Regions from separate parts of the Vibrio hippocampi genome, predicted to be linked through region 1. Evidence: predicted binding sites of a transcription regulator. Region 1 holds the regulator's gene; each other region holds the start of a gene.
What was found. Region 1 encodes PurR, which represses purine synthesis genes. Its sites were predicted from a motif close to TNANGNAAACGTTTNCNTNA; they were not measured.
Positions count from the first base shown of each region.

Region 2: the regulator PurR is predicted to act here: its motif matches at 8,229-8,248, upstream of L9Q39_RS12670 (NCS2 family permease).
Region 3: the regulator PurR is predicted to act here: its motif matches at 6,077-6,096, upstream of L9Q39_RS10185 (NCS2 family permease).

Region 1 is NZ_CAKLCM010000002.1:670,309-680,590, reverse strand. Features, by position in the region: gene mukB (chromosome partition protein MukB) at 1-2,084, opposite strand, end outside; gene mukE (chromosome partition protein MukE) at 2,081-2,812, opposite strand; gene mukF (chromosome partition protein MukF) at 2,793-4,130, opposite strand; gene cmoM (tRNA uridine 5-oxyacetic acid(34) methyltransferase CmoM) at 4,183-4,959, opposite strand; gene elyC (envelope biogenesis factor ElyC) at 5,074-5,994, shown strand; gene torR (two-component system response regulator TorR) at 6,096-6,803, opposite strand; gene torD (molecular chaperone TorD) at 7,080-7,724, shown strand; gene purR (HTH-type transcriptional repressor PurR) at 7,953-8,960, shown strand; cyclic di-GMP riboswitch class I at 9,129-9,212, shown strand; gene L9Q39_RS05520 (TfoX/Sxy family DNA transformation protein) at 9,332-9,919, shown strand; gene L9Q39_RS05515 (TVP38/TMEM64 family protein) at 10,079-10,282, shown strand, end outside.
Region 2 is NZ_CAKLCM010000002.1:2,295,892-2,306,173, forward strand. Features, by position in the region: gene L9Q39_RS12640 (glycosyltransferase family 4 protein) at 1-802, opposite strand, end outside; gene pyrE (orotate phosphoribosyltransferase) at 948-1,589, opposite strand; gene rph (ribonuclease PH) at 1,706-2,422, opposite strand; gene L9Q39_RS12655 (YicC/YloC family endoribonuclease) at 2,646-3,512, shown strand; gene L9Q39_RS12660 (phosphomannomutase) at 3,711-5,129, opposite strand; gene L9Q39_RS12665 (mannose-1-phosphate guanylyltransferase/mannose-6-phosphate isomerase) at 5,133-6,572, opposite strand; gene L9Q39_RS12670 (NCS2 family permease) at 6,774-8,144, opposite strand; gene L9Q39_RS12675 (hypothetical protein) at 8,581-8,805, shown strand; gene L9Q39_RS12680 (nucleotidyltransferase family protein) at 9,091-9,645, opposite strand; gene rfbB (dTDP-glucose 4,6-dehydratase) at 9,819-10,282, shown strand, end outside.
Region 3 is NZ_CAKLCM010000002.1:1,730,008-1,740,289, reverse strand. Features, by position in the region: gene L9Q39_RS10225 (FAD:protein FMN transferase) at 1-308, shown strand, start outside; gene nqrM ((Na+)-NQR maturation NqrM) at 325-558, shown strand; gene dinB (DNA polymerase IV) at 683-1,768, shown strand; gene L9Q39_RS10210 (GreA/GreB family elongation factor) at 1,755-2,231, shown strand; gene L9Q39_RS10205 (DUF2884 family protein) at 2,271-3,038, shown strand; gene L9Q39_RS10200 (DUF4250 domain-containing protein) at 3,174-3,365, opposite strand; gene L9Q39_RS10195 (YaeP family protein) at 3,375-3,581, opposite strand; gene L9Q39_RS10190 (aminoacyl-histidine dipeptidase) at 3,718-5,187, opposite strand; gene L9Q39_RS10185 (NCS2 family permease) at 6,118-7,410, shown strand; gene gpt (xanthine phosphoribosyltransferase) at 7,442-7,906, shown strand; gene frsA (esterase FrsA) at 7,995-9,242, shown strand; gene crl (sigma factor-binding protein Crl) at 9,372-9,779, shown strand; gene proB (glutamate 5-kinase) at 9,957-10,282, shown strand, end outside.

The DNA of each region.
Region 1 (10,282 bases):
AGCGTGATATCATCATAAATTTCAGACAGCAACACGCCACCTAAGGTATCCGCCAACCCTTTAAGACGCGGATCATTCGAGCCGCCTGGAGAGGCAAGATGTTCAATTTCTGTCTCTAATTGTTGACGACGCACGGCATAGCCATCGCGCTCTATAATCAATGCCCGCTCTTGCTCGTTGATCGAGTGCATGGATTCGACCACGGCACTGCGATCCAACAACTCAAGGTTGGTTAATTCACGTAAAGATTCCAAAGCATTAAACGAAGCGATCCAAGCCGGAGCAGACTGCTCTAACACCTTAATGTCATTAGCTGCCGTTTGCTCAAGTTGCTGCTCTTGGTGCTGAGCATCACGTAAAGACTCCGCTTGTAGCGAAAGCTCTGTTGCCGTCTCTTGTAAGCGCTCAGTTTCAAGTTCTACATCGCTTTCGATCTCAACAGTAATACCAGAAGTTTGCAGTTGGGCAATAAGCTGTTGTGCCTGTTTCTGTTGTTCGATGGACTTTTCAAGCTCACGATATTGAGCTCTTAGTTGCGCTTCATGTTTCAATTGCTCGCGATATTGCTGCGCTTGCTGCAAACAATGCTTCGCTTGCTGCGCCGCTTCATTGCGCGGACAATCTGCAACGATTTGCTTCAAGGTTGCATAGGCTTGCTCAAACTGCGCTTGAGCGGCACTGGTCAAATCGACCTTATGCTTAAGCTCCAACAGGGTTTGTGTGCTGGTCTGCTCAAGCTGTTTCAGTTGTGCCAGTTTTTGTTGTGCATTGGTTTGAGACAGGGTGTCATCATCAAGCAATTGACGCGCCTTCTCTAGTGCTTGCACTGCCTGCTGATATTGCAAAGCACGAGTTTGTTGTACATCAAGCGCTTGCTGATAGTCAGCCAACTGAGTTTTTAGGCTATCCACTTCTTCTTCAGCATGGGTGGCCTGCTCTTCCGCTTCGAGCTTACGGTCATTCGCTTCTTCCACCACCATCATTTGTTCTTCAAGACGCTCATTGAGTTCTTCAAGATCGTCTTGGTAGCGGACAATTTTTTCTTGTTGACGCAACGCATTCACCACCAGTTGTAAGTGGTCTTGTGCGCCTTGGTAGTCTTGCTCTAACGAAGATTCACCTTCCACTAACTCAGCCAGTTCTTGCGTTGCTTTCGCGTGCTGCTCATTAAATGAGTTCAAGCTATCTCGAGAACCAAAAAGCTCGGAGCGTAAGGCAAGCGACTGCTCAAGTTTGCTACGACGATCGTTAGCGTGACGCATAAAGTCTGCGGCCACATAGTTGGTCGATTCGGTAATCAAGTGCTTAAATAGATCACGATCCGCTTGTGTGACCTTAATAGCTTCAAGGGTCATGCGGTTTTCACGTAGCGCCGATTCCATATCTTGGAACGCTTTTTTGACCCCCCCGTTTTGCGGTAATAGATAATCACGCAAAGAGCGGGTTATCGCACTAGAAATGCCCCCGTACAAGGATGCTTCAATTAAACGATAGAACTTAGAGCGGTCGCTACTGTTACGCAACTTCTTAGGCAGCACACCCAGTTCAAACATCTGAGTGTGATAATCAACGATGGAGTTAAATGCCTTAAACTGCACACCCTCAAGCTCCGCAACTGCGGCTTTAACTTCGTTAATTTGGCGCACACGCGCGTTGTTGTTCGATAGTGTTTCTATCAAGATATCGGTAGGCTTAATTCCACTTGGAAGCCCTTGGATAAGGAAAGGTTTAATGTCTACTTTCTTATCTCGACCTGCGACTTGCTGTAGTTTGACCACAAACAATACACGCTGATTTCGTGAGTTCACCACATCAAGGGCGGAATAACAGGTGCCCGGTTGCAGTTTTCCGTAAAGACCTTTATCACGTGATGCCTGAGAACTGCCCGCTTCGGTGGTGTTCCTAAAGTGAAGCAGGCTCTGGTCTGGTATTAAGGCAGTGATGAATGATGCCATCGTGGTGGATTTACCGGCACCATTACCGCCTGAAAGCGTGGTGACTAAGCTATCAATATCGAACGTTCTGGCGAAGAAACCGTTCCAGTTCACCATTGTGAGTGATTGATATTTACCTCTTTCAATCATGCGTCATTCTCCGCTTGGTCTTGTTGTTGCTCTTCTTGCGGTGACACTGCTTCGTCATCGAGAATCAAACTTCTTTGCGTTGGGGCTTGCGCGTGTGTGACGGCTTCACCATCACGGATCAAGCGTAGTTGTGCTTCTTTGATATCATCGCCGATACGGACATCGGCACCAAAGCGAAACACCGCTTCACTGATACGAAACTTGCCACTGTCGCCGATGGAAATGGTCATACCAAGGCGACGCAAGCGACGTAATGAGGTACGGACTTTTTCAAACAGTTTTTCTTTATCGAGATCGGAACCTGTGGCTCGATGAGTCACTAAGCGCATCAATTTTTTTTCGTCAGCCAATGACAAGATTTCTTCGAAAAGTTCTTGATTGGTAAAGATACCTTCGTGAGCTAAACGCTCAGGGCTGAGGTAGAGAAAACAGAGTACTTTACCCACCAACATGTCGAGTTCTGAGAGAACGCTACGCGCAATCAAAGAAGTCGAACGTGGGCGTAAATAGAAAAAACCCTCTGGCGCTTTGACCAATTCGCTATTGTATCGCTGATAAAAACCAGCAAGTTCTACCTCGAAATCGCTCAGAAAGGCGTGATTATCCATATCTTCTGTCGAGATATGACGACCAGAACGCAATGCGCTGTCTAACCCGGGAAACAGTGGGTTTGTTATTGCTTTTGCCAGATTCTCTGACATGTATTCATCAATATTTGTCAATGACATTTGCTTGTACCTTTGCGCCAAAATCGTTGATGCTTTGCCAATCGGGCTGAATCGCAGAATAATCTGACTGCGAATAGCCGAGTCTTACTGCTTGGTCAACAACCATTCTCGCTAAATCAAAATGACGGGCTTGTGGATGAGTCGCTAGGTAGTCTCTCAACACACTGCCAAGATCGATGGGTGTTCCATTGCGTTTATGCAAGGTCAACATATCGCTAATTCGCTGGCGCAGTTCGTCATTTACTTGTGTTAATTCTTCATATTCCACATCAAGTGGTGCAGCACCAATCACCTCATCATCACGTAGCACTAATGCTTCATCACGAAGATCGGTCAGTTTTTCGGCGTCGGCATACGTCAGATACCAAGGCGCGTCAAAATACTCAGTCACCGACTGTCTTAGTCGTTGACTGAAGGCGCGGTTTTGGTCCATATCAATGGCAGTTCGGATAAATTTATGGACATGTCGGTCATAGCCAATCCATAAATCAATAGCTTGTTGACCCCAACTGGTGATGCGGTCAAGTTTCATCTGTAAGCCAAACAGTGCTTCACTGACAAACTCCAACTCATCGTTGTTGTAAACGAGCTCTTGAATATCCAATAACTGGGTCTGCAACTCATCCCCCGCGGCTTGCAAAGTGTCTTGTAGCTCTCGGAGGTTGGCTGAGGTTTCTGACAGTAAGGACTCACAGTTATTGATCGCCTCACGCCAGTCTTTATTGAGCAGCTCAGCAATCTGTTGTTTAACGGATTGCTGATGTTCATCCATTACCCTCTGGTTAAGGTCAATCTGATCAAAGATCTCCCCAACAGAGTATTTCAGTACCGCAAACACATTTTTACGCCAATGCTCGGGGGTGCCGCCATCAGTGGCGGCTTGAGCTGCCTTTGCCATTTCATCTGCCACCATTGACAGTTGAATCGAAAGGCGCAGCTTAGAAAACTCTCGGTGACGGACGTAATAGTCTGTGATACCCATCGCCAATGGGGTCAAACGATAGATGCTCGCACCCTCATTGATATCACTGGTAAATCGGCTCAACAGCTTCTGTTTTACTAATTCATTAACGGCGTTATTAGCGCGAAATCCTGTGGCTTCACCCGTTGTTTCAAATTGCTGGGTGACGATTTTGAATGCATCATGCAGTTCGCCCTCCCCCAACTCTTCATCAAATCTTTCATTACTTAAGACGGCGATTGAAATCAGAAATGCCAGTCGTTCGGTGGAAAGATTTAATGCAAAGTCGTGCTGTTTCACCCAACCGACGAGTTCATCGATCGGTTGGTCAACAACCCTTAGAGTGTTTTCACTCATACTCTTTCCTGCTAATTATTGCTTTGCTGCTAAATTATCGTTTTATGGATAACTATCGCTTTACTGCCCATACATGAATGTATCGACCCATGGACAAGTACGGCTCTTGTCGACACAACATCTGTTCCAGTTTTAGAACATCCTCTGCGCTGTAATCGCCCATGTATTGTCTATTGCCAATGTAATCGCTAAATGAACGAATCCCGGATTTACCTTGAATGGTAAAACCGCTCTCCTCAATCCATTTGTAGACATCTTCTGGAACCAGTCCTTTTTGTGGCTGGAGCTTAAATCTCTTGCGGTGTGGCATGCCTTCTAATACGTGAGGAATGTTGCCACAAATAGCATTTTTAAAAACTAACCCATGATGGTTATAAAACATCACTGACGCAACGCCACCGGGTTTCACCTGGGCTAATACCGTTTCTAGTGCGAGTCGCGGATCTGCGAGCCACTCCATTACCGCATGAAACAGTGCCATGTCTACCTGATGATCAAGATGCTGCTCTAACTCTTGGACCGGGCAATTAAGCCAGCGATAATGCTCAAGTAGCCCGCTTTTTTCAACCGATGCCTTAGCTAGCTTCAACATTTCACCAGACAGATCACACAATGTAACATCGTGTCCTCGGCCTGCAATTTTTTGGGATACCTGCCCCAATCCACCACCTGCATCTAACACTTTTAGTCGTGTGTTGGTATCATCTAGCACGGTCAGTGCCGCTGTGATATCTTCCCAAACAATGGTTTGGCGGATCTCACCCTTCTCTGAGCCATAGATATTTTTGGCAAATTTGTGGGCAATATCGTCGAAATTACGGTCTTGCATCTGAGTTTATTAAGTTACTATAACCAGTCGTGCCGCTATTCTGTCATATAAGCGACAGGAATAAAGAGGTATCACCTCTTTTTAGCGTTAAGTGGTGTTTTTTCGGACTATTGTATGTTTGAACTGAAAAAAATTGTCTCAGCCTTTTTGATGCCGTTACCGGCTCTTTTGATTATTGGCTTTTTGGGTCTCGCCCTAATTATGTTTACGTCTCGACGTAAATTTGGCTGTTTGGTGGTTCTACTCTCACTGACCGGCATCCTGCTTATCAGTATTCAACCTATTTCTAACCGTTTGCTGTTACCGTTAGAACGCCAATACTCAGCATTTTTACCGGTAAATGAGCCCATCGATTATGTGATGGTGCTCGGTCACGCTCATGTTGTGGATAGTTCTATCCCTCCAACGTCAGAACTGAGTCCAACGGCGTTAACCCGATTAGCTGAAGGCATCCGTATATTAAGAATGTACCCTAATGCCAAACTGATTTTATCCGGCTACGGTCGTCATAGCGAAACTAGTCATGCTCGAATGATGGCTAAGGTTGCTCTAGCTCTGGGGGTTTCCAAACCTAACATTGTGCTTTTGGAAACAGCAAAAGATACCTGGGAAGAGGCGCGTTTGGCGACGGCTTATGTTCAAGACAGCAATTTAGTCTTGGTCACATCCGCGAGCCACATGCCTCGCGCTATGAATGAATTTACACAAGCAGGGCTTAAACCCTATCCAGCTCCAACCAACTACATCGCGTCCAAGCATCTTCTCAACGGTTGGGAGCGCTATTTGCCTGACTCTCAATATCTTGCTCAAACCGAACTATATTGGCACGAAACTCTGGGGTCACACTGGCGTGAACTGCAAGACTGGGCTGTCGATGTCAGTAACCTTGAGTTCGCCGAACCTGAAGAACCCGAGCTAAATGCAGTGGAAGTAGGAAGCGAAGATGAATTAGAAACGCTCGAAGTGAACGAAACCGAGACAAACGAGATTGAGGAAGTAGAAATTGAGCTAAACAGCGATTCAAGCCAACCTTAATTGTGCGACTGACACTCTGTTTTTTTAGATTCTATTCTGCCTTAACTTAAAAATTGACGGCATCAAAATACAGGCATTGCCATTGGCAATGCCTGTATTTTTTAGTCGGCGAACATATACCCTTCACCGTGTACGGTAATAAATATCTGCGGGTTTTTCGGGTCTAGCTCCATTTTAGCGCGCATGCGGCGGATCAATACGTCAATAGTACGGTCATTGGGTGCATCTACTCGATGACTGATCATATTAAGTATGCGCTCTCGGCTGAGCACCTGATTAGGATAAGAAGATAACGCCACAAGCAATTCATATTCTGCCTTGGTGAGTTTTACTGGTTCCCCACCATTCGTCAGTGAGCGGCGCTGTTTATCAAATATCCAATCACCAAAATGCAGTTTACTTTCTTGCTTATCACTACCTTTGTCCACCGGCGTTTTTCGCGCCAGAGCAATACGCCAAAGTAAATTCTTCACTCTGACCAGTAACTCACGATATTCAAACGGTTTCGTCACATAGTCGTCAGCGCCCATTTCGAGACCAACGATACGATCGATGCTGTCGGTGCGCCCAGTCACCAGCACAATACCGATGTCTGATTGGCTTCTTAATTCACGGGTAAGGGTTAAACCATCCTCGCCCGGCAGATTGATATCTAGCATCACCAGATCGACACTCGATTCAGACAGCACTTGTCTCATCTGCTCACCGTTTTCAGCTTCACTGACGAGATAGCCTTCGTGTTCAAAGTAACCCACGAGTTTGCTTCTTGTCACGACATCATCTTCGACGACCAAAACATGATATTTCATTGTTTCTACTTCTTCTAATCTTGACCCCACTGCCATTTTAAGCGTTACGCTTCAAGATACTAGCAGTGAGTCTATTTATTTAAGAAAACCTTGATTCAGCACCACGCCAATACGCACCCCATTCCTTATGCTTCAAAGTTTAGTTTTAATTTATTCATATTACTTTATATTGTTTGGTTTTTTTTCACATTGTGAGTGACTGTTATTCATATTTTTTGTCTACACTATGAATAACTTGGGTATATACCCATAGAATATTTGCTGGAGAGTACCAAAGTGCAAGAAGTAAAAGCCTTTAATGAACAACGCGCAGAAATCTACTGGTGGTTATCAAGTTTATTCACCAAAGAGTTAACAGAAAGTGAACTAGAGCAATATCAATCGCCAGAGATCCGCGCTTTCTTGTCTGGGTTAGGTGAAAACGAAGCGCTAAAACAACCTATCGACAAATTGGTGGACGCACTGAACCGTCTGCAGGTTCGCCACGATGCTCAACTCGAACTATCCGCCGACTTCTGCGAGCTTTTCTTGAAAAGTGATAAACATGGCGCACTGCCATACGCTTCAATTTATCTTGATAAATCCGGTCTTCTTAATGGCGAACCCGCTTTACAAATGCAGCAATTATTAACCAAGCACAATATTGCCGTCACGAAAGATCTCAATGAACCCGCGGATCACCTCGCCATTGAATTAGATTATCTTGGCAACCTCATTATTCGCAGCAACGAACTTGAGGCTGAAAAACATCTTAACGAAGCGTTCTCAGAGCAAGCTGACTTTATTGAGCAGCACCTACTCACTTGGATCGAACAATTCAGTCAAGCGTGTGAAAAACACGATGAGTTTGGATTTTATTCAGCCTGTAGTGCTCTATTAGTCGCATTTTGCCAATTAGACCTGACTTATCTGCGTCCTTAGGAGTCAGCGTAACTTGCCGATTCTATTGGAAATTCAGTGGCACATCTCGCCACTGATATAAATTTATACAGATTTACATTGCTTGCAATGGATGCTCGACATACAATTCGCCGTTTCAGCGATTTATAGTCGCTCTGGTTAACTTTAAATAGGCATGAAACCTTGCTTATTTACCACTTTCTCTTCGTGTCCGTTTTGAAGCAGAAGGTGAGATATTAGGATATCGCGATGGCAACGATAAAAGATGTAGCTCGTCTCGCTGGCGTTTCAACGACCACCGTTTCTCACGTCATTAACAAAACTCGCTTCGTGGCAGAAACGACACAAGAAAAAGTCATGGCCGCGGTTGACGAGCTTAACTACGCACCAAGTGCCGTGGCTCGCAGTTTAAAGTGTAACACGACCAAAACCATAGGCATGTTGGTGACCCAATCAACCAACCTATTCTTTTCGGAAGTGATCGACGGTGTAGAAAGTTACTGTTATCGCCAAGGCTATACCCTAATTCTGTGTAACACAGGTGGTGTATATGAGAAGCAGCGCGATTATATTCGCATGCTGGCGGAAAAACGTGTCGATGGTATTTTGGTGATGTGCTCCGACCTCACGGAAGAGTTGTTAGAAATGCTTGATCGCCATGCCGATATACCAAAAGTTATCATGGACTGGGGCCCAGAAAGCTCACAAGCGGATAAAATCATTGATAACTCAGAAGAAGGTGGCTATCTAGCCACTAAATTCCTGATTGGTAAAGGTCATACCGATATCGCTTGTTTAAGTGGTCATCTGGAAAAAGCCGTCTGCCAAGAGCGTATTGATGGTTATAAGCGAGCCATGACCGAAGCGGGCATCGAAATGAAAGCTGACCGAATCCTTGAGGGTAATTTCGAGTGTGATACCGCAGTCATTGCAGCAAACCGAATCGCGGCGATGGAAGATCGTCCAACGGCTGTGTTCTGTTTTAATGACACAATGGCACTTGGCTTAATGAGTCGCCTTCAGCAACTTGGTGTCAAAGTCCCTGAAGATATCTCTGTGATTGGCTACGATAACATTGAACTTGCGGAATACTTCTCTCCACCGCTAACGACGGTTCACCAACCGAAGCGACGCGTGGGTAAAAACGCCTTTGAAATTTTGCTTGAGCGTATCAAAGATAAAGGTCATGACAAGCGTATTTTCGAGATGCATCCAGAAATCATTGAGCGTGATTCCGTATTGGATCTCAACAGATAACTTTCATCAGCTAGCAATGTTTGTAATAAAAGCCCGACGCGGGCTTTTACTCTCATGACAGAACTAGTCGATTCATTGCTTTCTAACCACTCTATTTTTTGAACCAACATCACACTTCACAGGTCAAGCCTCCGTTATCGAATCGCTTTTCCTTTATTCTTTAGCTTGTCACGCACAGGGCAAACCACTTGAAAAGGTGGGACGCAAAGCCTCCGGCCTAAACCCAATCAGGTAGGTAGCGGGGTTACCGATGGCAGCAGAGGAATTAACAGCAAATTCTCAAACTTTGCTAACAATTAATAACCTCTGTTTTGCTAATCTCTCGGACCTGATCTAGGTGGCGTAGTTATAGAAACCGAGAAATAAGAAACATGGATAAACCTATCTTAACAAATTCGATGAAGCTGTTTTCCGAAATCGGCGTGGTCAAATCACGCTCAATGTTCGGTGGCTTCGGAATATTTATTGACGACACGATGTTTGCACTCGTCGTCAATGATCGCATTCATATTCGTGCAGACAAATCAACGGCAACCAAATTTCAGCAACTGGCATACCATCCTTACGTTTACCAAAAACGTGGGTTTCCTGTGGTCACCAACTATTTCGCGCTACCTGACGCTTATTGGCAAACCCCAGAAAAGATCATTGAGTACGCAAAAGAAGCATTACAGGTGGCTAAGCAGGCCAAGATTGCCCAACAAAAACCAACCTCGATTCGACTTAAAGATCTTCCGAACTTGCGACTCACAACCGAACGCATGCTAAAGAAAGCGGGCATTGATTCGGTGTCTGAATTGCAACAACAAGGCTCCGTAGAAGCTTTTAAAGCTATCCAACGCACACATAAAGGCAACGTGAGTATCGAATTGCTATGGGCGCTTGAAGGCGCAATTGAGGGCAAACACTGGTCGGTGATTCCCCAAGACAAGCGTCAGCAGCTTGCTGAGTTAATTTAATTCGCGTTGGTTGGCTTGGCTGAAAGGCGAAAGACTTCGCTGAGTCATGAGAAATAGTAACGACTTTTTCAGACCCATTTAATTTACTATTGATGAAAGTTATTCGCTCATCCACCTGTCTACTAAACTATAGAGTGATATAGACAGAGGATAAAAAAGATGACGAAGCAAACTCATGACACGCCCAAGCGCTCCCCAAGTAAAAAACTCATTGTCGGGGTGTTACTGGTTATCCTCGTTGTTTGGGCGGGTATCCATTTCGGTCAATATCTGACTCTTGAAAATGCTAAAGCTCAGCAACTCGCGTTAGCGGAATTTATTGACGCTAATTTTGTTTTAGCGACATCAATTTACTTTTTTGCG
Region 2 (10,282 bases), 1.6 Mb from region 1:
AATCAGCAAGCGCAAAGAAGAGTTCTGGGCGCTTGTCTTCTCCTAAGAACTGACAAGAATCGGCAACACCCAATTGCTTGGCGTGCGCCTTGTACTCACCATCATGGGTTTCTCTACCGACAATGAGCATATGAGCCGGAAACTCTAGCTTAGAGAATGCCTCAAGCGCCTGCTTTAAGCCCTTACGCTCATAGCCCGTGCCCAAGAACAGATAAACCGGTTTGCCATCATCGACCCCCAACTCTTGCTTCAATGCCAGCGCAGGTTCAGCGACGCGCTCAGCTGAGAATTTTTTAGTATCGACAAAGTTGTGTATAACGGTCGTTTTATCTTCTGGAACGCCATGAATATCTTGCACCTCACTGGCACTTTTGTGCGAGTTGCATATCACGTGATAATACGCCCCCGGAGACATCGCTTTTCGTTCGATGATATTGTTCACTCGATCTTTAAATCGCATTGGACGGTTTAATGCCTGCGACATATGCAGCGCCGTACCCGCACCAATCCGCAGTACATCGTGGGTCCAAGCATGAGCCAGACCGTAAACAAGATCATAGTCAGCGCTTTGAACATGCTTTTCTACTGATTTAGCAAACTTCCATAAGCGGTGAGTTTTACCAATACTGAAACCACGTAAACGCACAAACTTGACGTTGGGGTGCGGCGGGGTGTCTTCGTGAGAGCGACAGATAATCGATACCTCAGCGCCTCGCTCTGCCAAATACGCAGCCATTTTATTCAAATAGAGTTCAACTCCACCGGAATATCCATGGCGAAGGTGAACGATGGCGATTTTCATAACTTGGCATCTCCTAAAAACAGATGGAAAACGAAACGAGTACAAGTAAACCCTAGCGCCCTAGGTAATCCATTATTTTCACTAAAATAAAAAAGGTCAGAGGAATCATACCCTCTGACCTAGCTTAAGAAAAATATTTATTATTTTAAATGCCGTATTCCGCGCGATAGGCTTTAACCGCAGCCAAATGTTCCGTATCACCGCCCGCTTCTTCAAGATAAGTAATCAGATCGGTCAGGCTAACAATAGAGATAACCGCACAGCCAAAGTCACGCTCGACTTCTTGGATTGCCGATAGCTCGCCTTTCCCTTTTTCTTGTCGGTCAATCGCGACAAGTACACCCGCCAAGTCAGCGCCATTAGCTTGGATGATCTCCATTGACTCACGGATCGCCGTGCCCGCTGTAATGACGTCGTCCACCAGCATAATACGTCCCTCAAGCGCGCTGCCGACGAGATTACCGCCTTCACCATGGTCTTTAGCTTCTTTGCGGTTAAAGCAATAAGGCGTATCAACGTCATGGTGATCCGCTAACGCGACCGCCGTTGTGGTCGCAATTGGGATACCTTTGTAAGCTGGACCAAATAGCACATCATATTCAATACCTGAATCTGCTAGCGCTGCCGCATAGAAACGACCAAGACGCGCTAAATCACGACCTGTATTAAACAGACCAGCATTAAAAAAGTAAGGGCTTTTACGACCCGATTTAAGAGTGAATTCACCAAACTTTAGAACCTGTTTTTCTAGTGCAAATTCAATAAACTCACGCTGATATGCTTTCATGTCTCTTCTCTCTATTGTTACTGTCTAAAAGCGGGACGACGTATTCAGGGACGACGTCTATCACTTAGCAAGGTAATGCCGATACAAAAAGCTCCCAAAAAAGGGAGCTTAATAAATTAGTCTTCGAGCGCTTGCTTCTGCGCTGCGACGATCTCTGTAATGCCTTTCTTCGCCGAGGCCAACAACGCCAGCAATTCTTCATGACTAAACGGTTCGCCTTCAGCCGTACCCTGAATTTCTATCATACGACCGTCTTCCGTCATCACCACATTCATATCGGTATCCGCGGCAGAATCTTCCACGTACTCTAGGTCACAAAGAACCTCTTCGCCAAGGATACCCACAGAAACCGCGGCAACATGACCTTTCATCGGGTTTTTCTTTAGCTTGCCGCTTTCCACCAGCGATTGGAATGCATCTGCCATGGCAACGCTGGCACCAGAGATAGACGCGGTACGCGTTCCACCATCAGCTTGAATGACATCACAATCAACGGTGACCATAACCTCACCCATCGCTTCAAGATCGACCACGGCACGCAGACTACGAGCGATCAGCCTTTGGATCTCCATCGTGCGTCCACCTTGCTTACCATTCGCGGCTTCGCGGCGCATTCTTGAGTGCGTCGAACGTGGCAGCATTCCGTATTCTGCGGTTACCCAACCTTTACCTTGGCCTTTTAGCCAACGAGGCACATTATCTTCTACTGTCGCGTTGCAAAGCACTTTGGTATTACCGAATTCAACAAGTACAGAGCCTTCTGCATAAGCGGTATAGTTGCGAGTCATTTTTATTGGGCGCACTTGGTCTGCTGCGCGATTATCTGGACGCATGGAAGTACCTTTGGTTGGGAGTCTATTAGATTGGAAAAGGATTATAGCGGAATTCCTGAATACTGCATAGGATTGAAACTGAAGCCATTAATGACTGAAGCTATTGATGACTAATACCATCAATGCAGCCCTAAGCATCGACGCAAAAAATTAACCAGTGACACTCTGATGTGCTAACATAATCGCCGTTTATCAATGATTCATTTACCAAGGACATCTATCCATGATCTACAGCATGACAGCTTATGCACGTAAGGAAGTCAAAGCGGACTGGGGCAGCGCAGTATGGGAAATTCGCTCAGTCAATCAACGTTACCTAGAGACCTACTTCCGTTTACCTGAGCAATTTCGTGGTCTAGAGCCCGTTCTTCGTGAAAAATTCCGTAAACGTTTAGCACGTGGCAAGGTTGAATGTCACTTGCGCTTTGAAGCGAACCCAGCGGCAAAAGGTGAGCTCAATATCAATGAAACGTTGGCAAAGCAAGTCATTGGTGCCGCACAGCAGATCATGACATTGACTGGCGAAGAGAGCCGTCTCAACCCATTCCAAGTGATGCAGTGGCCCGGCGTGATGGAAACACCTGAACAGGATATGGACAGTATCAACACACAGCTGCTTGAAGCATTTGAAAACACACTGTCGGACTTTATTGAGGCTCGTGGTCGTGAAGGTAGCAACATGCGCAGCCTAATCGAGCAACGTCTCACGACCATCACCGATGAAGTGGTCAAAGTGCGCGCTCGTATGCCTGAAATCATCGAATGGCAACGTGAACGTCTACAGAGCAAATTTGAAGACGCAAAAATCGAACTTGATCCTTCACGCACCGAACAAGAGCTGATTTTACTGGCTCAAAAATCCGACGTCGCTGAAGAGTTAGATCGCCTAGACTCTCACGTAAAAGAAACCCTCAACATCTTAAACAAAGGTGGCGCAGTCGGTCGTCGCTTGGACTTTATGATGCAAGAGTTTAACCGTGAATCAAATACTCTGGCATCTAAATCGATCAGCACTGACATCACAGCATCAGGCGTAGAATTGAAAGTACTCATTGAGCAAATGAGAGAGCAGATCCAGAATATTGAATAACCTCATATTGGCTGGTTAACTCACCAACAACGCGAGTTTTACCTTATCCAAAAATCCAATTTTATGTCATTAAAATTAAAGATGACGTCATCCCGGCGAAAGCCGGGATCTACCCAACGGCCACACCAATCCCCTTTTCACTTTCAAAAAAAAGACCCCAATATTCATTGAGGTCTCGTTCTCACAATCTGGCACCAGTTAACAGTCAACGATATGAGCAAGAACCTCATCCACCAACTGCTTTGCTCGCTCAGCTGTATCAGCTTCTGCATAACAGCGCAGCTCTGGTGCATTTCCTGACGGACGTAAATGGATAATGTTATTGTCCGATAATGTAACACGCAATCCATCGGTCAAATCCAGCTTAGATGCTACGAGCGGTTCTAGACCAAGCTTGGCTATCAATGTGGCTGGGGCATTAATGCCATCAGCGATAATTTGCTGACTACGTTCAGTGGCAAAGTTCTGGATTCTATCACTGCAGGTCACACGACTTGGTAAGCTCATGGTCAACTGTGCGATACTCGTCTCACTTGCCGCTAGGAGTAGCATGATGGCAGGAAGCACCGCATCACGGGTTGGAAGAGCGGCTAAATGATGACCGTTAATTACAACATCACTTCCCAACAAATAGCCACCATTGGCCTCAAAGCCAGCGACTCTTTGAAAGCGAGCATTGAGTGTAGCGAACTCAGCAATAACGTAAGGAGAACCTATTTTTGTACGCTCGACAAAATCGAACAAACCGCTAGCTTCAATCGATGTATTACAGCTCACTGGTACTGCTAACGCCTCTATGTTAAGCGCTTTTGAACAAAGCAGACCAAGTATATCTCCACGTAACCAAATGCCATTTTCATCAGCGATCAGCGGACGGTCTCCGTCTCCGTCGGTAGAAAAAATCATATCAAAGTGATGTTTTTCCGCCCAACCTTTCGCTTTTAGCTGATCGGCTTGCGAGACGGCTTCGGTGTCGATTGGAACAAATTCATTACTGCGCTCAAGAGACAGGACATCTGCACCTAAACGAGTAAACAATTCTCCATAAAGATCACGACCTGCACTCGAGTGTTCATAGATACCTATCTGCTTACCCTTTAAAAAATCAGGGCTAAACAAGCGAGTATAACGCTCAATATACTCTTTGCCGGCTCTAGGTGAGACACACAATTCAGGCAGGTCATCTATTGATTCAAAAGCAACATTGGCAGCAATGATAGCTTGCTCATCAGCTTTGGTGATTTCACCATCAGGGCGATAAAACTTAAGTCCATTTCTATCAAAAGGAATATGGCTACCAGTCACCATAATGGATGGCATGTCATCTTGCATGGCAACATACGCTAAAGCTGGTGTCGGAACAACACCGTAATACACCGCATTAATACCTGCTTGCTCTAGAGCCCTAATACAAGCTTGAGCCATACGTTCACTGCTTGGACGATTATCTATTGCCACTGCGACGGTATCAAAACTAAACTCTTGCTGCATTCCATGGATAAATGCGTGAGTAAAAGCAGCAGTGACATCAGATGTAAACTGTTCAACTAACCCTCTCGCGCCGCTGGTTCCAAATTGAATACCGCTACCTGATATTACTTCTGCACTTTTAAGCATGAGTTACACTCTCCCATAGCGATCGTCAAAACGAACGATGTCGTCTTCACCTAAGTATGAGCCGGTTTGCACTTCAATCATCTCCAACGGAATTTTCCCTGGGTTTTCCAAAGCATGAATGGTGCCCAATGGAATATAGGTGGATTGATCTTCCGTGACTAAAATCACTTCATCACCATTCGTCACACTTGCAGTTCCTGATACCACAATCCAGTGCTCAGCTCTATGATAGTGTTTTTGAATCGACAACTTCTGACCGGGATTGACGGTAATTCGTTTTACTTGGTCACGTTGACCCACGTCTATGGAGTCATATTTCCCCCAAGGACGATAAACCTCTCTATGGACTTTATACTCACCACGCCCAGCCTCTTTAAGCTGCTTAACAACCGCTTTTACATCTTGAACCTGAGACTTATCAGCCACCAAGATGGCATCTTTGGTTTCTACGATCACCATATCACTGACGCCTACGGTAGCAATCAACTTATTCTCTGAGTGGACATAGTTATTGTTAGAGTTTACCGATAAAACATCACCAATGTGAGCGTTGTCATCACCGTCTCTCTTAGATACATCCCATAGCGCAGACCAAGAACCTACATCACTCCATCCGGCATCCATAGGCACAACCGTCAAGTCTGCTTGCCCATCGGCGCACACAGGCTCCATAATCGCGTAATCAATCGAGTCGGATGGGCAGGCTTCAAATGCCTCTTTATTGACTCGAACAAACTCAAGATCTGCTTGAGTATTTTCCATCGCCTTTTTACAAGCATCGAGCATATCAGGATGATACTTTCTCAGTGAATCAAGGTACGCTGACGCCTTGAACATAAACATACCGCTGTTCCAGTAGTATTCGCCAGAATCAAGATACTCTTGTGCAGTGTTTACGTCTGGTTTTTCAACAAAGTTTGCCACTGTAAACGCCCCGTCATCTCGGTTTTCACCTCTTTTAACATAGCCGTAACCGGTTTCTGGAGCTGTCGCAACAATACCGAAAGTAACAAGATGTTCTTTACGAGCATAGTCGAGTGCTTTGCTGACCGAAGTTTGAAAAGCGTTTTGATTTTCAATCAAGTGATCTGCAGCGAGAACTAAAAGAATAGGATCTTGTTGTAAGTCACTCTCTTGAGCTTGCGTAAGTGCATGGATAGCCGCCAGTGCAATAGCGGGAGCCGTATTACGCCCCACTGGCTCTAAGATAATCCCCGAATGCTCGAAGCCACCCAGTCGCATCTGCTCCGCTGCAATAAAACGATGTTCTTCATTACAAATCAATAAAGGCGCTTGATGTTCCAAGCCATGTAATCTTGATACTGTTTGCTGAAGCATAGATTGCTCACCAAACAATTTTAAAAACTGCTTTGGATACAATTCACGAGACAAAGGCCAAAGTCGACTGCCTGTTCCACCAGCCATAATTATCGGTACTAACATATCATCCTCGGATCTTTCCGCTTCTGTGCGTAATTTAGCTCAAGCGTACCATAAAGATTATCGCCGACTCTATCCAAAATCTGCAAAAAGCTACAGTAACGCTACCATAAACGACAAAGCCCCAATCGTTGTATATCAACGCTTGGGGCTTAATAGTTATTGACAAGAAATAGTACCGTTAATTCTAATTAAGACCAATAACTAGAGCAAAATCAAATACGTCATAAACAGTCCACACAACACATAAATTACCGGATGAACCTGCTTACCTTTGCCTGCTACAACCATGCTAAAGGCATAACTAATAAAGCCCATCGCCATACCATTCGCAGGAGAAAAACTAAGAACCGTAAACATAATGGTGAAAAACGCCGCTATACGTGACTCTTTCTGGTCCCAACTGATTTGACCCAGTCGACCAATCATATAGATACCGACAACGACCATGGCAGGTGCCACCATTCCCGCAGAGAAAATAGAGAAAATCGGATACATGAACAGTGATAGCAGAAACAGTCCCGCAACCGTGACCGCAGCAAGCCCTGTTTTCGCACCTTGTGAAGAGGCTATCCCCGATTCAGAGAAAGCGGTGATTGAAGTTGTGCCCAATACCGAGCCTATCACCGTACCGCCTGCATCCGCCACCAGCGCAGAGCGGGCATTCGGTACCTTGCCGTCTTTGTCGATAATCCCCGCATCGCGACCAACACCGATGATCGTGCTTAAACCATCAAAGAAATCGACAATCAGGAAGATAATGACAATAAACAGCAGGTCAAACATCTTATCCGCCGTTAAGCCTGAAAAATCAAACACAGCGCCAAAGCTACCGGCAATACTCGGTGGTGCGGTAAAGAATTGTTCGGGGATTGGTGCATTGTTGGTGCCCATCATCACATCCGCCAGAATAGTCAGCACAATCGCCGTAATAAACGAGACAAAGGTCGCCAATTTGATATCACGTACCATACAACCCAAGGCGACAAAGATACTGATGTAAGCAATGATAACTTTAGGGTCGGCGATGTCGCCCATGCTGACGAGGATGATAGGGTTGGAAACAATAATACCGGCGTTTTTTAATCCTAAGAACGCAATAAACAATCCAAGGGAGACGGTAATCGCCAACTTAAGATCTTCGGGTATTGATTCAATCATAGCTTTGCGAATATTGGTCAAAGACAAGATTAAATACAACACACCGGACAAGAAGATACCAAATAACGCTTCGTGCCAAACCAAAGCAACCGAGCCGCTGAGTAGCATACCTTTAAAAAAGCCATTCATACTCATGCCGGGCGCTAACATCACAGGATAGTTGCCCCAGATACCCATGATGAGAGTCGCTAGCGCCGCCGCCAGTGCGGTTGCAGTAAATACCGCGCCCTTCTCCATTCCAGGGATCCCACCCAAAATGGCTGGGTTAACCGCTAGGATATAACTCATCGCGAGGAAGGTAATAAAACCAGCATAAACCTCAGTACCTACCGTGGTCTTACGCTCAGAGAGTTTAAAAGTAGATTCTAACCAACCGCCTTGCTTAGTACGGTCTGCACTTACTTGGGTATTCACTTTACAACCTTATCAATTTGACGAAATGATGATTTGCTCTCGATACCTGATGAATTTGAATCAATTAACCGACTCATATCGCACTGGAGCAAACGTTTGCGCGAATTGTAAGGATCTTTGTAAATAATTCAATCTTTATTACAGCCAGTTGCTTATTTCACACAAAGCATACAATAATAAAACATACGTAATTCATAAGTAACAAAAAACAACAATACACTTACCATCGGTCTGGCAATTATTGCGCCAATTTGTGATACTCTACCAAAAACACAAAATACCACTGATTTTATTGTCAATAGCGCATTGAGACGAATAACCAAACAATGCAAAATGCCGTAAAAATTAAAAATAACTATTATACAAACTTAGGATGTGTGTTCCGGTTGAAAGAATTGAAGTTTCATATCCTAATAACTGTAAATGGGTCGATATCATGAATTTAACTCTACGCTACGCCATTTTCCGCCACAAGAACAAAATGATGGGTCGTTGTTTTGAGTTTTTGATGGTTGCGCTTGCCATGACAGCCTGTGCCGCTATGTTAATCAGCTCTAATGTTAACGTGCTGCTTTCAGCGCTCGGCACGATTTTCTTCTGTATTGTGTCGTTTTGGTTTTTTAACCGTGCAGAGAAGATGAGAAGGACGATGGCGGATTAGGTGATAAAGGTTTTCTAGGTGCTAGGTGCTAGGTGCTAGGTGCTAGATTAACCCAAAAATTGAGCTCTCCTAATAGGTTACGTCTCCCCAAAAAATTATGTCTCCCCCAAGATTTACGTCTCCCCAGCGGAGGCTGGGGGCTACTTGAAGCAAGTGTTCGCTTTAACAAGATTCCTTTCTACAAAGGAATGACGGGGATGGAAAGGAATGACGGAGTGGGGAGAATGATTGGCGTGTTGACTATATTATTTGTGCTGAAAGGTTAGAACGCGAGGGTTCAATGTGTTAAATGAAACTTCGTTTAAACTTTTCATGGTTTTCGACATTCGATTTTAAATCTTCTCGATCCCAAATTTGAAGTTCCCACGGGAAGTAAAAATTACTACTATTCTTAAAATAGATATGAAGCCCTTTATAGCCTTCCTTATCGCGCAAATACCAGTTTTTTAAACCAAGTTCATCTTGCCAGTTATCCAGTTCTTCCATCACTTCTGCGATCTCAGACTCGGTTAAAATGACCCTAGCTCCAAAAATATCATTGAGCCAATTGTTCACCGGATACTGATTTTCACGCTCACTATAACGCACAATTTTGTCGTCGATACTCTCTCTTGTTTTTACTCGATAAAAGAATTTCAACTCAATATGGGATGTCATCAAATAGTCATTGATGCTTTCATGAAGCACCAATCGGTATTTATAGATATGAGAGGTTGGAACGTTCGAGATTGTCCTAGATAGTTTCACTCGCTCAAACATCCCCTTATCGAAGCAAGACTCTGAAAACTCTTTATGAATTCTATTGATCTCTTCAACGAGCTTTTTAACTTGCCCTTTCATCCCACCTCCACGACTTTAACTGAGTTATAAATAATCTGATATGACTAAAGATGAATGGGAGTATAGCAAGTTTGACGATGGAAGCTAAGGCGAAAAAGTGAGGCTTAGTTAAGATTATCGACACCTGTCAACCACTCTACCCAATATTCTTTCGCTCCTGTACAATGCTCACCATGAAAGCATCAACCCTACTCATTACTGGTGGCTCTGGTTTTATCGGTTCTGCGCTGATTAGACATATACTTGATAACACGTCACATCGTGTGATTAACTTTGACAAGCTCACTTATGCGGTCAATCCTTTGTCGCTGGATAACTACCAATCACATCCCAACTACACCTTTATTCATGGCGATATCTGCGATGGAGATCAGTTAGAAGCGACCTTTGATAAACACCAGCCTGATTATGTGGTCCACTTAGCGGCAGAAAGCCACGTGGATAAATCGATATACGCCTCGAGCGCCTTTATTCAAACCAATATTATTGGAACCTATCAATTATTGCAGTGTACATTAGGTTATTGGCACACCCTAGAAACGGACAAACAGTCAGCATTTCGTTTACTCCATATCTCAACAGATGAAGTTTTTGGTGATTTAGAACCTAATGACGCTCCGTTTACCGAGCGATCCCG
Region 3 (10,282 bases), 1.1 Mb from region 1:
CGGGTGATATGGCGGTGGCAACATCAGGAGACTATCGAAACTATTTTGAAACCGATGGTGTGCGCTATTCTCACATTATTGACCCGTCAACGGGTAAGCCAATCTCAAACAAGGTGGTGTCAGTGACGGTTTTAGATCCTTCATCCATGACGGCAGACGGCTTAGCTACCGGTTTTATGGTCTTGGGGGAAGAAACGTCTATTGAGATTGCCAACAGCATGAACATCCCAATGTTGATGATTGTTAAAACAGAGCAAGGTTTTGTCGAATGGACATCCGAAGCCTTTAAGCCATACTTAAATAAATAGTGGGTGAGTTGAATTTATGAGTACCTTTTTAATTACCTTTGGCATTTTTCTCGCAGTCATTGCGGCGATGTCAGTCGGCTACATCTTTCAGAAGAAAGTGGTCAAAGGCAGTTGCGGCGGCTTGGGTGCGATGGGCATTGATAAAGTATGTAACTGTCCAGAACCTTGTGACGCCAGAAAAAAACGCGAAGCAAGAGAGCAAGCTAGAGCCGAAAAATTGGCGGCTTGGGACAAAGACCGGATTGCTTAAAGCCGTTTATGATCAAATGGATTCTGATAAAACCAGTGCTCTGAGCTAAGAGCGCTGGTTTTTTCTTTGTGGACGGAAAAAACTTCCGTATACTGACTGTATATAAAAACAGTGGTTCATGCTTATGTCTGAGACGTTGAGAAAATTTATCCATATTGATATGGACTGCTTCTACGCCGCTGTGGAAATGCGGGACAACCCAAGCTATCAAGGAAAGCCATTAGCGGTGGGCGGCAGTCAGCGCCAGCGGGGGGTGATTAGCACCTGTAATTATGAAGCAAGGAAATTCGGCATTCGCTCTGCTATGCCAACCAGTCAAGCACTCAAGTTGTGTCCTGATTTACTGTTAGTACCGGGTCGTATGTCGGTCTATAAGCAAGTATCAAAACAGATCCACGAAATATTTCGCCGCTATACCTCATTGATTGAGCCACTTTCTCTCGATGAAGCGTATCTGGACGTCACCGATTGTCCCCAACTGCAAAACTCTGCCACCTTAATTGCCGAAGCGATTCGACATGACATCTGGAACGAGTTACACCTGACCGCCTCTGCTGGCGTTGCGCCGCTCAAGTTCTTAGCCAAGATCGCCTCGGATATGAACAAGCCCAACGGTCAGTTCGTAGTGGCACCGAGCCAAGTTCAATCGGTCATTGATGAATTGGATTTGGGTAAGATCCCAGGGGTGGGAAAAGTCAGCTTAGAGAAGCTTCATAAGGCAAACCTGTATACCTGTTTAGATATCAGAAACAGTGATCACCGAACGCTGTTAATGAAGTTCGGGCGACTTGGCGCGTCACTGTGGAATAAAAGCCATGGCATTGATGCCCGCGAAGTTGTGGTCGAGCGAGAACGCAAATCTATTGGTGTAGAAAGGACGTTTACCCACAATATTAAGCAGTATCAAGAATGCTGGCAGGTGATTGAGGACAAGTTATACCCTGAACTTGAGCGGCGACTCAGTACGGCTAAGCCGAAGCGCAATGTGATAAAACAAGGTATAAAGGTTAAGTTTTCCGATTTTAAACAGACCACTATAGAACACGTCCATAACCGATTAGAGCTTGATTACTTTAAACAGCTGTTAGTGGAAGTATTAGAACGGCAACAAGGTCGTGAAATTCGGCTGTTGGGCTTGAATGTTATGTTAGAGCCGTTAGAGAATAGCCGCCAATTGAGTATGTTTGAGGAACAAGATGAACAAGCCTGAAATTATTGCTGCTGTGATCGCGCAATTGCAAGACAAGGTGACAACCCTTGAATCAGCGATGGCGCAAACGGTCGATGCGGCGACCAATGAGCAGACGGTGCCAGAGCATAAATATGACACTCTGGCGCTGGAAGCGTCATATCTTGCTCATGGTCAGGCGGTACGATTGCAGCAAATACATGCCGACATTAAAAGGCTCGAACAGTTAGTTGCTCATAGCGAAAAATCAATGGATAAGGTTGCGCTTGCGTGTATCGTTGAAGTCGAAGATGAGAATGACAAACGACAGCGGTTTATGATGTTGCCTTGTGCTGGCGGGATAAAACTGCCTCAATTTGCACTCACCACCGTAACGCCGGAATCACCACTGGGTAAAAAGCTGCATAATAAGCAACTTGACGATGAGGTAGAGGTTCAGGTTGGTGAGCGCAGTGTTTACTATGCTATAGTGGCGCTGCATTAACCCATTGGGTGATGAATGACGTCGTAAGAGGATAGGGTAATGAAATTTGTAAAAGCACTCTCCAGTAGCACTTTACTGCTAGGGCTAGCGCTAATGAGTTCAAAGGCTTCGGCGCTAGAAGCCTGTCGTGTTGATATAAAAAATGAAGTACACCTTGATGGTCAGCAAGTGGAAATTGTGGGTGAGTCCAACTCTAAGGTGTTAATTGATAAAGATAACAATCTGCATATCAATGGCAAAAAAATAGAGCTCGACCAACTTCAACAGGACGCGCTTGAAGCGTACCGCCAGAACATGAATAAACATCTTCCTCAAGCGAAGAAGTTGGCAGAGAACGGCTTAGCTCTTTCACATGACATTATTGATGATGTAGCGGCAAGCTTTGACAACTCAGAAGCATTCCAGAATGTGAAGCAGGTAATCACCGAGTTTTTCAATGATGTGTCGTCACGCTATCAACAAGGGGATGAGTTTGTCTTGAAATCAGAGGCATTCAGCTCGTTTATGGATAACTGGCAACAAGATTTCGCCAAAGCCAGAGAATCCTTTGATAAAGAGTTTTTTGCCAGTGCTTTTCAAGTGATGCAAGAAAAAATGCAGCAAGATGGCTCATTTAATCTTACCGAACTACAGAATCAGTGGAGTGAGTTGCAAGCACAACTCGCAGATACTTACCAACAGCAGTCCAAGCAATTACAGCAAGAAGCGAAAGACTACTGTGATTCACTGGATGATGTTGCGACCCAAGAGCAAGAGTTACAGCGTAAGATCCCGGAATTAAAAGATTATCAAGTGTTTACGATTTAACTAAATCGTTCGCCAGTTTTTTGCGAACAAATAGCTTTAGATAACAAGCCGCTTTAGTTAATAAACCGCTTTAGTTAACAAACAGGCCACCTTTTCGGTGGCCTGTTTCATTTGGCTGGATGACTCACGACTAAATTAGCGGAACTGTCCCGCCTCACTCAGAAAATCAAAACCCGCAGCCGCCAGTTTGTCGATCAGTGCCTGCTTGTCGATATCAAAGTAGCGAACCAATTGGTCGAGGTCACCGGAGAAATCGTCTCTCAATTTCATATTGATGATGCTCATCAACATCACTGGGTCCATGTTATTAAAATTTGCTAAATCCATGATACCGCCTTACTGATCGTCGAAGTCAGAAATCAGTAGGTTAGCAGCAGCAAATGCGGCGCTTTCACGCGTATCTTTTGGCAGAGACTCATCTGCAGCAATATCATTCAGGGTTTTTAAGGCACAGGTGATGGCTTGAGGAATATATCCTTGATCGCCGCTACCAATTTGAGCGTAGATTTCACGAACTAGAGGACAGCAGTCGTAAACTTGCATAATGGATTCTCTTTGAAGTTGATACTGGTTCTCAATATATACTTATCGCCCCATGACCTCAATTGTCGACGGGGTTTAGGTATAAAAAAAGCCGCTGCGTTTGTTTCGCAGTCGGCTTTAAAATAAGCGCTAGGTGCTAGGCTTTAGAGGGGATGGCTTCTAGGAGTGCGACCATTTGATTCCAATATAGCTCAACGGTGTCAATTTTCACTTTCTCGTCAGGAGAATGTGGGAACTTGATTGTTGGACCAAAGGAAACCATATCCATTTGCGGGTAAGGTTCTTTAAATAGACCACACTCAAGACCAGCGTGAATCACCATGATGTTTGGTTTGTTACCATAGATGCCTTCATACATGTCACGGAACACTGCCATGATCTCTGAATCTGGATCAGGTTTCCAACCAGGGTAAGCACCTGAACAAGTGATGGTTGCACCAGCAAGCTCAGCAACAGAAGCGAGCATGCTTTCCACCTGCTCACGTCCAGAATCAATCAGTGAGCGGATTAAACATAGCACCTGAACGTTATCTTGCTCAGTCGTAATCACACCAAGGTTAAGAGACGTTTCTACCACACCTTGAATATCGTCGCTCATGCGAATCACACCGTTAGGGCATGCGTTAAGCGCAGCGATAAAGCGGTTTTGAGTCTCTAATGCAAACACGTCTTGCAGTTCGGCTGTCTCATTAAATGAAACAATATCGGTTTCCACAGCACCAAGCTCACTAGAGAGTAGACGGGTGAAATGCTTATAGAGTTGATTCAATTTGGCAAGGTTGCTCTCTGGAATCGCAAGCGTGACAAAAGCTTCACGAGGAATTGCATTGCGCAGGCTACCACCACGGAATTCGATCAAACGCGCATCCAATTCTTGAGCGTGTCCAGCAAGGAAACGCGCTAACAGCTTGTTGGCATTGCCTCTGCCGGTATGAATATCACAACCCGAGTGACCACCTTTAAGACCTTTAAGGGTCAATTGTTGAGCCACATAGCCCGCAGGCGCTGATTCACGAGTAATATCAAAAGAGATTGCCGCGTCGATACCGCCAGCACAACCCATGTAAACTTCACCTTCTTGCTCTGAATCGGTGTTAAGCAGGATATCACCCTCTAACCAACCCGCTTCTAAGCCGAAAGCACCGGTCATACCCGCTTCTTCGTCAATGGTTAATAATACTTCTAGTGGACCGTGTTTTATCTCATTCGATGCCAGTACCGCTAGGCAACTAGCCATACCAATACCGTTGTCAGCCCCGAGCGTTGTCCCTTTCGCAGTGACCCATTCACCGTCGATATACGGTTGAATAGGATCTTTGGTGAAGTCATGATCGGTGTCTTCATTTTTCTGCGGCACCATATCAATATGCGCTTGCAGCACCACACCCTTCTTGTTTTCCATTCCAGCCGTCGCCGGCTTTTTGATGAAAACGTTGCCAGTTTTATCACGCTTAACGTCTAAGCCTTGCTCTTGTGCCCAGGTAACAATGTACTGAGCCAATGCTTCTTCGTGCTTAGATGGATGAGGAATCGAACAGATTTTGTCAAAGAACTGCCATAACGGAGCGGGTGACAGTTGACTAATTTCAGAGTGGAATTCAGACACAGAACTCTCCTTTTAAATGCGCTTTACTAGATAGTTGTTGTTACAAAAAGACCTTCAGTTAGCGAGTCTCTCTGTTTTTCTAGTGATTGTTAGACATAAAGAATACCACCAGTCGTGTATCGGGAGTAGTGTTGATTTTCGTTCGCATCAAGGATACTCCTAGGTAAAACCGACTACAGCGACCCTAAATCCTACAGTGATGGCAACTAGAGGGTACAACGCTGCCAATGGTGACCCACTGCCAACGGCAAATATTGACCGTGCATTTTGAATAATGTTTCTTATTGTTAACAATTGAGCAGCTATCTTTTTGTAAGTTTCCTACACATTAAGGATGAAAAAGCGACTATTTGCAGTTTTAGGTGATTTAGATCACTTTAATGGTTGTAATTAAACTTCATTGTGATAATATTGTTGCCAGTTGAGTGGTTCAACTACCTATTTCACAACTTGAGGTCGAAAGAGTTCGAGTTTTGACAAGGTGTTGTTAACGGAAGATGAGAGCTGTTTAGAACACCTTGTTGCTGCTAGCTGCAGAGAGTGAAAGTTTTATACCCCTATATTTTGAGAAATTGTTGTTGATTGCACCCCCAATTGCTAATCAAATTATTCTACCGCCACTCCTATGAGTGGCGTTTTTTTTGCCTATCGGCATTGTCTATACTTCCTGATCCCTAATACTTTCTTAAACCCCAAGCCTTTCGATGACTTTATTGATAAAAGTATAAAAATAGAGCAGCTAATTTGGGCAAGTATTTATAGTGTAAGTGACTGATATAACGGGAAAGGATTACGGTTCAAGTTTCATGCTTTTGTAACAAAAACAAACTTAGAGTTAAAATTCTAACTAGAAATTGCTTTTTGATAACCTTATAATCGCGCCAATCGTTTACGCAACCGTTTACTTTTTATTCATTTAGGGATATTGATATGCTCGAGAGGCTATTTAAGCTCAGTGAGAATGGCACCACCGTTCGTACTGAGGTCATCGCAGGTTTAACAACCTTCCTGACGATGGCTTATATTATTTTTGTTAACCCGGCAATTCTTTCGGACGCTGGCATGGATCGCGGCGCAGTATTTGTAGCAACCTGTTTGGCTGCTGCAATTGGCTGTTTTATCATGGGTTTTGTGGCTAACTACCCAATTGCTCAAGCACCAGGTATGGGTTTAAACGCCTTCTTTACCTACGCTGTCGTTTTAGGTATGGGTCACACTTGGCAAGTTGCACTTGCTGCGGTGTTCTGTTCAGGTATTCTGTTCATTCTATTGAGCGTGTTTAAGATTCGTGAGTGGATTATTAACTCCATTCCAATGTCTCTTAGAACGGGTATCTCTGCAGGTATCGGCTTATTTCTTGCCTTTATCGCGCTAAAAAATGCCGGTATCGTTGTTGATAATCCAGCGACTTTCGTTTCTTTGGGTCATATCACTTCATTACCTGCTGTGCTTGCTTCGCTTGGTTTCTTCCTAACTATTGCTTTGGTTCACCGTGGTCTTAAAGGCGCGGTTATGATTGCAATTCTTGCGGTCACTGCACTTGGCATTATCTTTGGTGACGTAAAGTGGGGCGGTCTGATGTCTGTGCCGCCAAGCATTGCACCTACTTTTATGCAGCTTGATTTCTCTTCAGTATTTGAACTCGGCATGATCTCGGTTGTTTTTGCTTTCCTATTTGTTGACCTGTTTGACACTGCGGGCACGTTGGTTGGTGTGGCTCAAAAAGCAGACCTGATCGACAAAGACGGCAAGATCCCTCGTTTAAACAAAGCACTGCTTGCTGACTCAACTGCAACATCGGTTGGTGCGTTGCTAGGTACATCAAATACGACCTCATTCGTTGAGAGTACAGCGGGTGTTGCTGTTGGCGGTCGTACAGGATTAACTGCAGTTGTTGTTGGCATTTTGTTCGTACTTGCATTATTCTTCTCGCCTTTAGCTGGTATGATCCCAGCTTACGCGACAGCGGGTGCGTTATTTTACGTTGCGATTTTGATGATGTCTGGTCTGGTTAGTATTGACTGGAGAGACATTACAGAAGCGGCACCAGTTGTTGTTACTTGTTTATTAATGCCGCTTACTTTCTCTATTGCGGAAGGTATTTCATTAGGTTTCATTGCTTATGCAGCGATTAAAGCGATGAGTGGTAAAGGTCGCGATGTTTCCATGAGCGTATGGGTAATGTCTGCTATCTTTATTGTCAAATACGTATTCGCTGGATAATCAGCTTATAGTCTTTTATTAGGTTTTTATTATGGCTAACAAATTCATCATCACATGGGACAATATGCACGCATATTGCCGTCAACTTGCTGAGCGTCAAATGCCAGCAGAACAGTGGAAAGGCATTATCGGCGTTAGCCGTGGCGGTCTAGTACCAGCAGCGATTCTTGCTCGTGAACTGGGTATTCGCTTTGTAGATACCGTTTGTATCTCTAGCTACGATCACGATCATCAACGTGATATGACAGTACTTAAAGCACCTGAGCACGATGGTGAAGGTTACCTAATCGTCGACGACCTAGTAGACAGCGGTGATACAGCACGCAAAATTCGTGAAATGTATCCAAAGGCTAAGCTAATCACAGTATGTGCTAAGCCAGCGGGTGTTGAGCTCGTTGATGAGTACATTGTTGATATCGCACAAGATTGCTGGATTGAGCAACCTTGGGATATGGCACTATCTTATGTTGAGCCAATCAACCGCAAGCAAAAATAAGATGCTTTCGCAATATTTGTAAAAATGACCCTGTATTGGGTCATTTTTTTTATTACTATAGAAGCTCCTGTCATTATTAGGTGCCGGTATGTCTCAAGAAACCAGTAAGAATATCTCTGAAACCTTGTTTGAAAAACACAAGCAGGCCAAGGAAACCTCCCACCTTATTCGCTATATGCCGAGTAGTGAAACTATCTTGCAGCAGCGACGAGCTGAAAATCCAACCTCTTGGTATCGAAATGTATTGCGTTTTCAGTGGGCGTGGCAGGGTATCGATCCCATAGAGCAAGAGGCTGTGCTGTCTCGTATTGCTGGCTCTAAACACTCTCGCACTGAAGATGCGTGGTTGGATACGGTAATGGGTTATCACAGTGGCAACTGGAATTATGAGTGGACACGTTTGGGCATGATGCATCAAAAGCGTGCCAACGATTTAACGGGTGAGCAGGCGGCAGAACAGCTGTTTACGGCTTCTTTGTGCTTTAGCATTGCTGGTTACCCGCATCTCAAGAAAGACAATTTAGCCATCCAATCCCAAGTTCTCGCCAATACAGCCTATAACGAAGCGGCCAAACGCACTGATTATGTGATCAAACAGATAGAAGTTCCGTATAAAGGCAAAAGAATCACCACTAACCTGCATCTGGTGAGCACTGAAAAGCCACAACCGGTTGTTATTGTCAGTGCGGGTTTGGATTCGCTGCAAACGGATATGTGGCGCTTGTTTAGAGACTTTCTTGCCCCAGCCGGTATCGCGATGTTGACGGTGGACATGCCTTCGATAGGGCACAGTTCCCATTGGCAATTGACCGAAGACTCTTCCTGCTTACATCAGGCTGTTTTAGATGAGTTACCCAAAATCCCGTGGGTAGACCAATTCAGAGTGGGGTTATTAGGTTTTCGTTTTGGTGGCAACGCCATGGTAAGACTGTCGTTTTTGGAGCAGCAGAAAGTCAAAGCTTGCGTAGCGATAGGTGCGCCTATTCATGATTTATTGACCAGCCCAAGCAAGATTCAACAGATGCCCAAAATGTATTTAGATATGCTGGGTTCGCGGTTAGGTAAAGATGTGGTCGATATTGGCAGCCTTTCCGGGCAGTTGATGGCTTGGTCACTAAAAATACAAGGCTTTCTCTCATCTCGTCGTACTCGGGTGCCTATCCTTGCTTTGAGTCTTGAGGGGGATTTGGTATCGCCAATGTCGGATAATCGTTTAGTGGCTATGTTCAGTGATTACGGTAAGGCAAAGAAAATTCCAGCAAAAGAACTGGCAAAGGGTTATGAAGAATCGTTGGATATGGCGATAAAGTGGTTGGAAGATGAGCTATTAAAGTGACCTGTGTTCCATATTAGTTAAATTTGAAATAACCATGTAATCAAATCTATGATAAAAAATAGAATAAAGATTAAAAATATAAATTATCACGGTTAACGCTTTTATTTAATTTAAATATGGAGTTTATCAATGTCAGAAGCAGCAAAAAAGTCAGAAGCGGCAAAGAAACCAACGCACTATCGGCTAGTATCGGCTCTCAAAGCCATTGGACCTTATCTTCGCGAGGCGCTCTGTAAAGAAGGAGCCTACCATTTCGACTGTTTATCTGTCTGCGTTGACGACAAAAAATCTCCAGAGGATAGAGAGTTTTGGGGATGGTGGCTCGACTTGTACCAAGATGGAGAACAGTTTGAAGCGGTTTATCAAATTGGTCTCTACGACCAGGCTGGCGTATGGAAAACAGAGGTTGCCCCAGCCGCGGCGGTTGATGAAATCACTCGTACTCAAGAAATATTCCATCAAAAATTGGTGGAAGTATTACAGTCCAAGTTTGATTTTCAGGTTGTAGTGGGCGAACAATCGGCAGAATTTGTTTAATTAAAGAGTCCCAGCGTCACACCTATCGTTTTTTCCTTTCCTATCACTTAAGATGACGCTATTGCAGCGTCTCTTGGGTGATTGTTGCTTTAGTTGATATTTTACTTGTGCTAAGCAAGTTAGATTGCTAAAACATTACCCCTTTATTTTTTTATTCACATCTAGCTGAAAGTTAACATGGCATCTGAAATACATGGTCAACAGACAACGAAACAAACGGTTGTCGTAAAATTAGGCACAAGCGTATTAACGGGCGGTTCACTGGCATTGAATAAAGCTCATATGGTAGAGCTTGTCAGGCAGTGCGCTGAATTAATTAAGCAAGGGCATGCGGTTGTATTGGTTTCCTCTGGCGCCATCGCCGCCGGTCGTGAACACCTTGGTTACCCCGAATTGCCCAATGCCATGTCCAGTAAGCAACTGCTTGCGGCTGTTGGACAAAGTCAGTTGATCCAAGTTTGGGAATCTCTGTTCTCTATTTATGGTCTAAAGATCGGTCAGAT